Regions from separate parts of the Lelliottia sp. EB106-05-01-XG201 genome, predicted to be linked through region 2. Evidence: riboswitches for the same ligand, from Rfam matches in the RefSeq annotation. Region 2 holds a riboswitch; the other holds the start of a gene.
What was found. A riboswitch is a leader RNA that binds a small molecule or an ion and turns the genes downstream of it on or off. The one in region 2 is predicted to bind thiamine pyrophosphate.
Positions count from the first base shown of each region.

Region 1: it holds a riboswitch for thiamine pyrophosphate, as region 2 does, so the genes downstream of both, thiB (thiamine ABC transporter substrate binding subunit) here and thiC (phosphomethylpyrimidine synthase ThiC) in region 2, are expected to answer to the same signal.

Region 1 covers NZ_JBYTDV010000001.1:3,905,906-3,910,117, reverse strand. The annotation lists gene thiQ (thiamine ABC transporter ATP-binding protein ThiQ) at 1-46, opposite strand, end outside; gene thiP (thiamine/thiamine pyrophosphate ABC transporter permease ThiP) at 30-1,640, opposite strand; gene thiB (thiamine ABC transporter substrate binding subunit) at 1,616-2,599, opposite strand; TPP riboswitch at 2,631-2,731, opposite strand; gene sgrR (HTH-type transcriptional regulator SgrR) at 2,768-4,212, opposite strand, start outside.
Region 2 covers NZ_JBYTDV010000001.1:256,033-260,244, reverse strand. The annotation lists gene nudC (NAD(+) diphosphatase) at 1-611, opposite strand, end outside; gene rsd (sigma D regulator) at 709-1,206, shown strand; TPP riboswitch at 1,260-1,371, shown strand; gene thiC (phosphomethylpyrimidine synthase ThiC) at 1,456-3,351, shown strand; gene thiE (thiamine phosphate synthase) at 3,351-3,986, shown strand; gene thiF (thiazole biosynthesis adenylyltransferase ThiF) at 3,979-4,212, shown strand, end outside.

The sequences.
Region 1 (4,212 bases), 3.6 Mb from region 2:
TCGGCAGATGCTGATAAAGCCAGGTTACATCAGTCAGTTTTAGCATCGCGCCCCGGAAGTTTTTCGATAACGGTGAAGAGGGTAAAACAGAGCAGCAGCAGGAGCAGAGCGGTGACCGCGCCATCCTGACTGCGATACGAGCCGATCTGCTGATACAGCCAGAACGGCAGGGTGCGGAAATCGTCGTTGCCAAACAGCGCCACCACGCCGAAATCGCCAATCGACAGCACGCTGGCAAACGCCAGCGCCTGTGCCAGCGGGCGTTTCAGAGCGCGCAGTTCCACCACTTTCAGCCGCTGCCAGCCGCGCATCCCCAGCGACTGGCACAGCAAGGTGTAGCGGGCGCTCAGGTCGCGCATCGGGTTTTCCAGCACTTTCAGCGCGTAGGGGATCGCCATCAGCGCGTTGGTGAAAATCACGATCCCGTCAGCGTGTTCGGGTAAGCCGATGGTACTGTTAAACAGCAAAAAGAACCCGGTCGCCAGCACGATCCCCGGCATCGCCAGAATCAACATTCCGCTCAACTCCAGCGCCTGTCCGGCGATGCGCGACTGGCGGGCGTAGAGCTCACGGCTGCTCCACAAGAGCATCATGGTCAGGAGAATGCACAGCAATCCGGCCCCGAGAGCGATACGCAACGACGTCCACAGCGCCTGCCACAGCACCGGCTGTTGCAGCACGGAAAACAGATTCAGATTGAGCCCATCCACCACCACCGCCAATAGTGGCGGAAGTAATAACAGCAGCGCGAGGGCAATCAGCAGGAGATCGCCCAGACGACTGCGCAGGCTGTCCTGCGGGTCGCGCCAGCCGTTCACCTGATGGCTGCCGACGGCAATCGCCTTGCTCAGGCGCTGGCTGAGCAGCACCAGCCCCAGACAGCAGAACATCTGGATCATCGCCAGCACTGCCGCGCGGCCTGGATCGTAGTCAAAGCTCAGCGCCTGATAGATCGCCAGCTCAATGGTGGTAGCCTGCGGCCCGCCGCCAAGCGACAGCACGGTGGCAAAGCTGGCGAAGCAGAGCATAAAAATCAGTGCCGCAACGGGCGGGATCTGCCGACGCAGCCACGGCCACTCGACAAAGCGGAAAAAGGCAAAACCGCGCATCCCGAGCTGAGCCGCCAGCTGGCGCTGCTCGCCGGGAATGTTTTCCAGCGCTTGCAGGAACAGGCGCGTCGCCATCGGCATATTGAAGAACACGTGAGCGAGTAAAATGCCCTGCAGGCCGTAAGGGGAGAAAGTCCACTCCAGTCCGAAGGCATTCAACAGCGTGGCGATCCACCCCTGGCGTCCGTACACGCTCAGAATACCGAAGACGGCGACCAGCACGGGCAGAATCAACGTCATCGCGCACAGGCGCAGCAGGGCTTGCCTGCCGGGGAAGCGGCGGCGATAGAGCGCCCGGGCTAAAAAGATCGCCGGAACCACAGAAAGCAGGGCAGAGAGAAACGCCTGCCAGAAGGAGAACCGCACCACGTGCCAGAGATAGCTATCGTGCCGCAGCGCGGCGATGTCGCTTTCCGGTGCGTTCAGCCACAGGGCAAGAAAAGCCCCCAGGCTCACCACCACCATCAGCGTGGCGGCAGTCAGCCCGGGGATCAGCCAGCCGGGAATTAGCGGCTGACGGCGCGTTGCCATTCACTGATCCAGGCGGCGCGCTGAGTGGAAACCTGCTGCGGGGTGAACTCGAGCGTGGTTTGCGGTTTGCTCAGTTGGTCAAAGCCGGCGGGCAGCGTAACGTCCGTCACCGGGTACATCCAGTTGCCGGTCGGGATCGCATTCTGGAACCCAGGAGAGACCATAAATTTCAGGAACTTTTCTGCCAGTTCCGGCTGTTTGCTGGCGGCGGTACGCGCGGCGACTTCCACCTGCAGATAGTGGCCTTCGGCGAAGTTCGCGGCGGCGTAGTTGTCTTTCTTCTCTTCGATGATGTGATAGGCCGGAGAGGTGGTGTAGCTCAGGACCAGATCGCTTTCACCTTTCAGGAACAGGCCGTAGGCTTCGCTCCAGCCTTTGGTGACGGTGACGGTTTTGGCAGCCAGTTTTTGCCAGGCTTCCGGCGCTTTATCGCCGTACACTTTTTGCATCCACAGCAGCAGGCCCAGGCCCGGCGTGCTGGTGCGCGGATCCTGATAAATCACGCGCCATTTCTGGTCGCTTTCGACCAGCTCTTTCAGGCTTTTCGGCGGGTTTTTCAGCTTGTTTTTGTCGTAGACGAAGGCGAAGTAGCCGTAATCGAAGGGCACGAAGGTGTCGTTTTTCCAGCCGCCCGGCACGCTGACCGCATCGGCGGCGACACCGCTTTTGGCGAACAGATTAGTTTGCGAGGCCGCTTCCAGCAGATTGTTGTCGAGACCCAGCACCACGTCGGCTTTGCTGTTTTTGCCTTCCATCCGCAGACGGTTCAGCAGGGAAACGCCGTCTTCCAGCGCCACGAATTTCAGTTCGCAGTTGCAATCGGCTTCAAAGGCTTTTTTGACCACCGGGCCAGGGCCCCAGTCGGCGGCAAAGGAGTCGTAGGTGTAGACCGTCAAAACGGGTTTGGCAAAAGCAGGCAGCGCGAAGAGCGCCAGCAGGGGGAGAACTTTTTTTAACACTTTGCACCTCAAAGTTGAGTGGCAAAGGATTTTGAGCGACAGCCTCAAATCCCTTCGCCGGCGTTATCCGGATCAGGTTCGACGGGTATTATCTCAGCGCACATCATCGATGCAGCACCCCGTTGAGAACGGCGGTATTGTAATGATTTGGTGAATATTACGAAAGTGTTATGGCTCCGGCGGCGCAAACCAGGCGGATTTAAAGTCAAACCAGCCCAGGGTGTTCATGCGCAGGCCGCGCATACTGCGCTGTCCCTGAATCATCAGCCAGTGGTGGATCAGCGGCACCATCGCCTGCTGGGAGAGCAGTTGTTGGCACCAGACCGCCAGATTCATATCGCCCGCTCGCCACTGGGCGGCGTCCTGCTGCCAGTCGCGGGCGATGCAGTGTTGGATAAGCGGAATCTCATACAGATGTGAGAATAACGAGAAATCGAGCGGCAGGGTGAAGTTTGCGCTGTTGAGCCAGATATCGCTGACTGCTTCGCCGCGATGCCATTCATCGTATTCCACCTCCTGAATCTCCAGCGTCACGCCTTCTGCCGCCAGAAGTTTGCTCATGATGCGGGCAATAAACCGGTGCTCCACATGTTCGCGATAATAGGTCAGGGTAATGGATTCCAGCCCGGCGGGCTTTTCGCACCGCCCAGGGCGGGCGTGGTGCCAGCGCGGCAGCAGTCCGTAGGCCGGGAACCAATAGGTCTGATGCTGATCTTCCGCCTGATAAATCAGATTCGCAGGCGCGAGAATCTGACTGACCCACTGGCGCACCTCGCGGCTCGCGCCCCGGTGGGTACGGGAGTCAAATAGCAGATAGTAACAGCCCTCTTCGAGGCGACTTTCGACGGCTTTTTCCCCGTCGGTCGGGCCTTCCAGCGTCAGACCGGGGCTGAACTCTTCGCTGATCTCCGGCAGCACCCAGACATTCACCTCGTCAATCAACGCGCGATAGCCAAAGTAGTCATCAAAGGCGCGGATTTTGAGCTGATTGCTATTGTTGCGCATCACCGCGTAAGGGCCGGTCCCGACCGGCTGGCTGGCGAAATTCGGCATGGTTCCCCACTCGTGGGGCAAAATCATCGACGGGACGTAGCCCATCAGCCACGGCAGCCACTGGTCGGGTTCGGACAGCTCAATATCCAGCGTCCAGGCGGTGGGAGAGTGAATCTGCGTGATGTGGGAGTAGAGCGGCAGCTCGCGGGCGCGCTGCAGGGAGGCGATGACGTCTTCCATCTCCAGCTCGCGGCCATGATGAAAATGGATGCCGGGACGCAAAAAAAAGCGCCAGTGCAAGGGGGATAATTGCTGCCAGTGGTGCGCGATGTCCGCTTCCAGTTCCCCGTTTTCCTCATTTATGCGCGTCAGGCCGCTGAAGATCTGGCGCGCCATGTGCGTTTCGGAACGGCGTAACGCCGTGCCGGGCAGCAGGTTTTTCATCGGACGATAGTAGAGCACGCGCAGGATGTGTTTCCCCTGGCGGAAGCTGCGGCCCAGATGAGAGACCAGCATCTGACGCACGGCGGCTTTGTCGCCCACCAGTTGCACCAGCTGATCGATGCGATCCTGCTCCAGCAGGTCCTCGGCGCGCTGTTGCTGGAGTGCCAGGCCGGTGT
Region 2 (4,212 bases):
AACGCGGTCATCAAGGACATAGGGAACGGCCACGGCTGGGAGGTGACGTAACGCAGGTTTTTCACCTTGATGCTGCTCTCTTCCATCACTTCGCGGGCCACGGCCTGCTCAAGCGTCTCGCCCACTTCGACAAACCCGGCCAGCACCGTATGCACGCCGTTGCGATGGCGAGTATGTTGCGCCAGCAGAATGGAGTCATCACGACGAATGGCGACGATAATGCACGGGGCGATTTGCGGATAGTAGCGCTCGCGACAGTGGTTGCAGAGCATAGCCCACTCGGTTTTACTCCGGTGCATGGTGTGCCCGCAGTAGCCGCAATATTTGTGCGATCGGAAAAACTCGGCCAGCTGTACGCCGCGCCCGGCCAGCTGGAACAGGCCGACATCGAGATCCAGCACCTGGCGAACCGATCCCATCTCGTGATGGCGATGCTGCTGGATTAACCACACGGGATCGCCCTGCCACTCGCCGATCTTCAGCGCCTGCTGCCCCGCAAGATCGAAATTTTCAGCCTCGCCGTAGGGCAATTCTCCGCCGGGCAACCATAATTTTTGTTCGTGGCTGACGATCCACCAGCCGCGATCTAATTTTTCAATTATACGATCCATATCTATTGCACTACCTTTGCTTCACAGGCATGTTGATAACAATATTCTTACATTTTCGGGTGGCCAGCTTTTTCATCTTAACCTTGTGGAGTCAAACATGCTAAACCAGCTACAAAGCCTGACAGAGCGCGTTGGAGGAAGTCATCACCTGGTCGATCGCTGGCTGCACGTGCGCAAACATTTGCTTGTTGCCTACTACAATCTGGTTGGCATTAAGCCTGGCAAAGAATCGTATATGCGGTTGAATGAAAAAGCGCTGGATGATTTTTGTCAAAGCCTGGTCGACTACCTGTCTGACGGTCATTTTAATCTATATGAACGTATTATTCGCGAAATGGAAGGGACGACGCCGTATTTAGCGGCGACCAAACTCTATCCGCTGCTGGAGGCCAATACCCAGCAGATCATGGACTATTACGACTCAACGCTCGAAAACGCCATCGACCAGGACAATTATCTGGAGTTCCAGCAGGCCCTTTCCGATCTCGGCGAGGCGATGGAAGTCCGCTTCACGCTGGAAGACAAGCTCATCGCCCTGGTGCTGGACAGCGATCTGAAGGCCAGCAACGAAGACAACATCGCGCGACCGGCTTGAGTTCTTAAGCGTTAACGAGTAATTTACAAATATCGCGTCTGCACTGCAGGCGTGTTTTCTTGTCGGAGTGCCCAGTACAGAAATGTACGGGCTGAGACCGTTAATTCGGGATCCGCGGAACCTGATCAGGTTAATACCTGCGAAGGGAACAAGAGTCAAAAAGCTGTTGTATCGCCCTTCCCTGGGTGATCACTTCTCTTAGTTCATCCGTCGTCTGACAAGCCACTCCTTACTTTTTTGGAATGAGCTATGTCTGCCACTAAACTGACCCGCCGCGAGCAGCGCGCACAAGCCCAACACTTCATCGACACCCTGGAAGGCACCGCTTTCCCGAATTCTCGGCGCATCTACATCACCGGTTCGCAGGACGATATCCGCGTGCCGATGCGTGAAATCCAGCTCAGCCCGACGCTCATCGGCGGCAGCAAAGATAATCCCCAGTTCGAAGACAACGAAGCGGTACCGGTTTATGACACCTCTGGTCCTTACGGCGATACGGATGTAGCCATCAACGTGCAGCAGGGTCTGGCAAAACTGCGCCAACCGTGGATTGAAGCACGCCAGGACAGCGAATCTCTGACCGACCGTAGCTCCGCGTACACCAAAGAACGCCTGGCCGACGATGGTCTGGACGAACTGCGCTTTACCGGCCTGCTCACACCGAAACGCGCCAAAGCGGGCAAATGCGTGACCCAGCTCCATTACGCACGCTCAGGTGTCGTCACGCCTGAGATGGAGTTCATCGCCATTCGCGAAAACATGGGCCGCGAGCGCATCCGCAGTGAAGTGTTGCGCCACCAGCATCCGGGCGAAGGGTTTGGCGCTCGCCTGCCCGAGAACATCACCCCGGAATTCGTGCGTGACGAAGTCGCCGCCGGAAGAGCGATCATCCCCGCCAACATTAACCACCCGGAATCGGAGCCGATGATTATCGGCCGCAACTTCCTGGTGAAAGTGAACGCCAATATCGGCAACTCCGCGGTCACCTCTTCCATCGAAGAAGAGGTCGAAAAACTGGTGTGGTCGACCCGCTGGGGTGCGGACACGGTGATGGACCTCTCCACCGGGCGCTACATCCACGAAACCCGCGAGTGGATCCTGCGTAACAGCCCGGTGCCGATCGGCACCGTTCCGATCTACCAGGCGCTGGAGAAGGTGAACGGGATCGCCGAAGATCTCACCTGGGAAGCCTTCCGCGATACCCTGCTGGAGCAGGCGGAACAGGGGGTGGACTACTTCACCATTCACGCCGGGGTGTTGCTGCGCTACGTGCCGATGACCGCCAAACGTCTGACCGGGATTGTGTCGCGCGGCGGCTCGATTATGGCGAAATGGTGCCTGTCGCATCATCAGGAGAACTTTCTCTACGAACACTTCCGCGAGATTTGTGAAATCTGCGCCGCGTACGATGTTTCCTTGTCTCTGGGCGACGGTCTGCGCCCGGGCTCCATTCGCGACGCCAACGACGAAGCACAGTTTGCCGAGCTGCACACCCTCGGCGAATTGACCAAAATCGCCTGGGAATATGACGTGCAGGTGATGATCGAAGGCCCGGGCCACGTGCCGATGCAGATGATCCGCCGCAACATGACCGAAGAACTGGAGCACTGCCACGAGGCGCCGTTCTACACCCTGGGGCCGCTGACCACCGATATTGCACCGGGCTATGACCATTTCACCTCCGGCATCGGCGCGGCGATGATCGGCTGGTTTGGCTGCGCCATGCTCTGCTACGTCACCCCGAAAGAGCACCTCGGCCTGCCGAACAAAGAGGACGTGAAGCAGGGGCTGATCACCTACAAAATCGCCGCCCACGCCGCCGATTTAGCCAAAGGCCACCCTGGGGCGCAGATCCGCGACAACGCCATGTCCAAAGCGCGCTTCGAGTTCCGCTGGGAAGACCAGTTCAACCTGGCCCTCGACCCGTTCACCGCCCGCGCCTATCACGATGAAACCCTGCCGCAGGAGTCCGGCAAAGTGGCGCACTTCTGCTCCATGTGCGGACCGAAATTCTGCTCGATGAAAATCAGCCAGGAAGTGCGTGACTATGCCGCGAAGCAGGTGATTGAAGTCGGCATGGCCGATATGTCGGAAAACTTCCGCGCCAAAGGCGGCGAAATCTACCTCAAAAAAGAGGAGGCGTAATGGTTCAGCCCAATTTTCCAACCGTGCCCCGGCGTTTAGGGCTTTATCCGGTGGTCGACAGCGTGGAGTGGATTGAGCGCCTGCTTGAGACTGGCGTGAAAACGATTCAACTACGCATTAAAGACCAGCGTGATGACGAGGTCGAAAGTGATGTGTCTGCCGCCATCGCACTGGGGCGTCGGTATGACGCCCGGGTGTTCATCAACGACTACTGGCAGCTGGCGATTAAGCATCAGGCCTACGGCGTGCATCTGGGACAGGAGGATCTCGAAACCGCCGATCTGAACGCGATCCGGAAGGCCGGTTTGCGCCTCGGCGTGTCGACTCACGACGATATGGAGATCGATGTGGCGCTCGCCGCACGGCCGTCCTATATCGCCCTCGGCCACGTCTTCCCGACGCAAACCAAACAGATGCCCTCGGCCCCGCAGGGGCTGGCGCAGCTGGCACGTCACATCGAACGTCTGGCCGATTATCCGACCGTGGCCATCGGCGGCATCAGCCTTGATCGCGCCCCGGCGGTGCTGGAGACCGGCGTCGGGAGTATCGCGGTAGTCAGCGCCATTACTCAGGCGGTGGACTGGCAGGCGGCGACTGCACAGCTCTTGCAACTGGCGGGAGCGGGCGATGAATGACAGCGACTTCATGCGCTACAGCCGCCAGATCCTGCTGGAGGATATCGCCGTCGACGGTCAACAAAAGCTGCTCGACAGCCGGGTATTGATTGTCGGGCTGGGCGGGCTCGGCGCGCCTGCTGCGCTGTATCTGGCCGGAGCGGGCATCGGAACGCTGGTATTAGCCGACGATGACGACATCCACATCAGCAATCTGCAGCGGCAGATCCTGTTCACCACCGAGGAT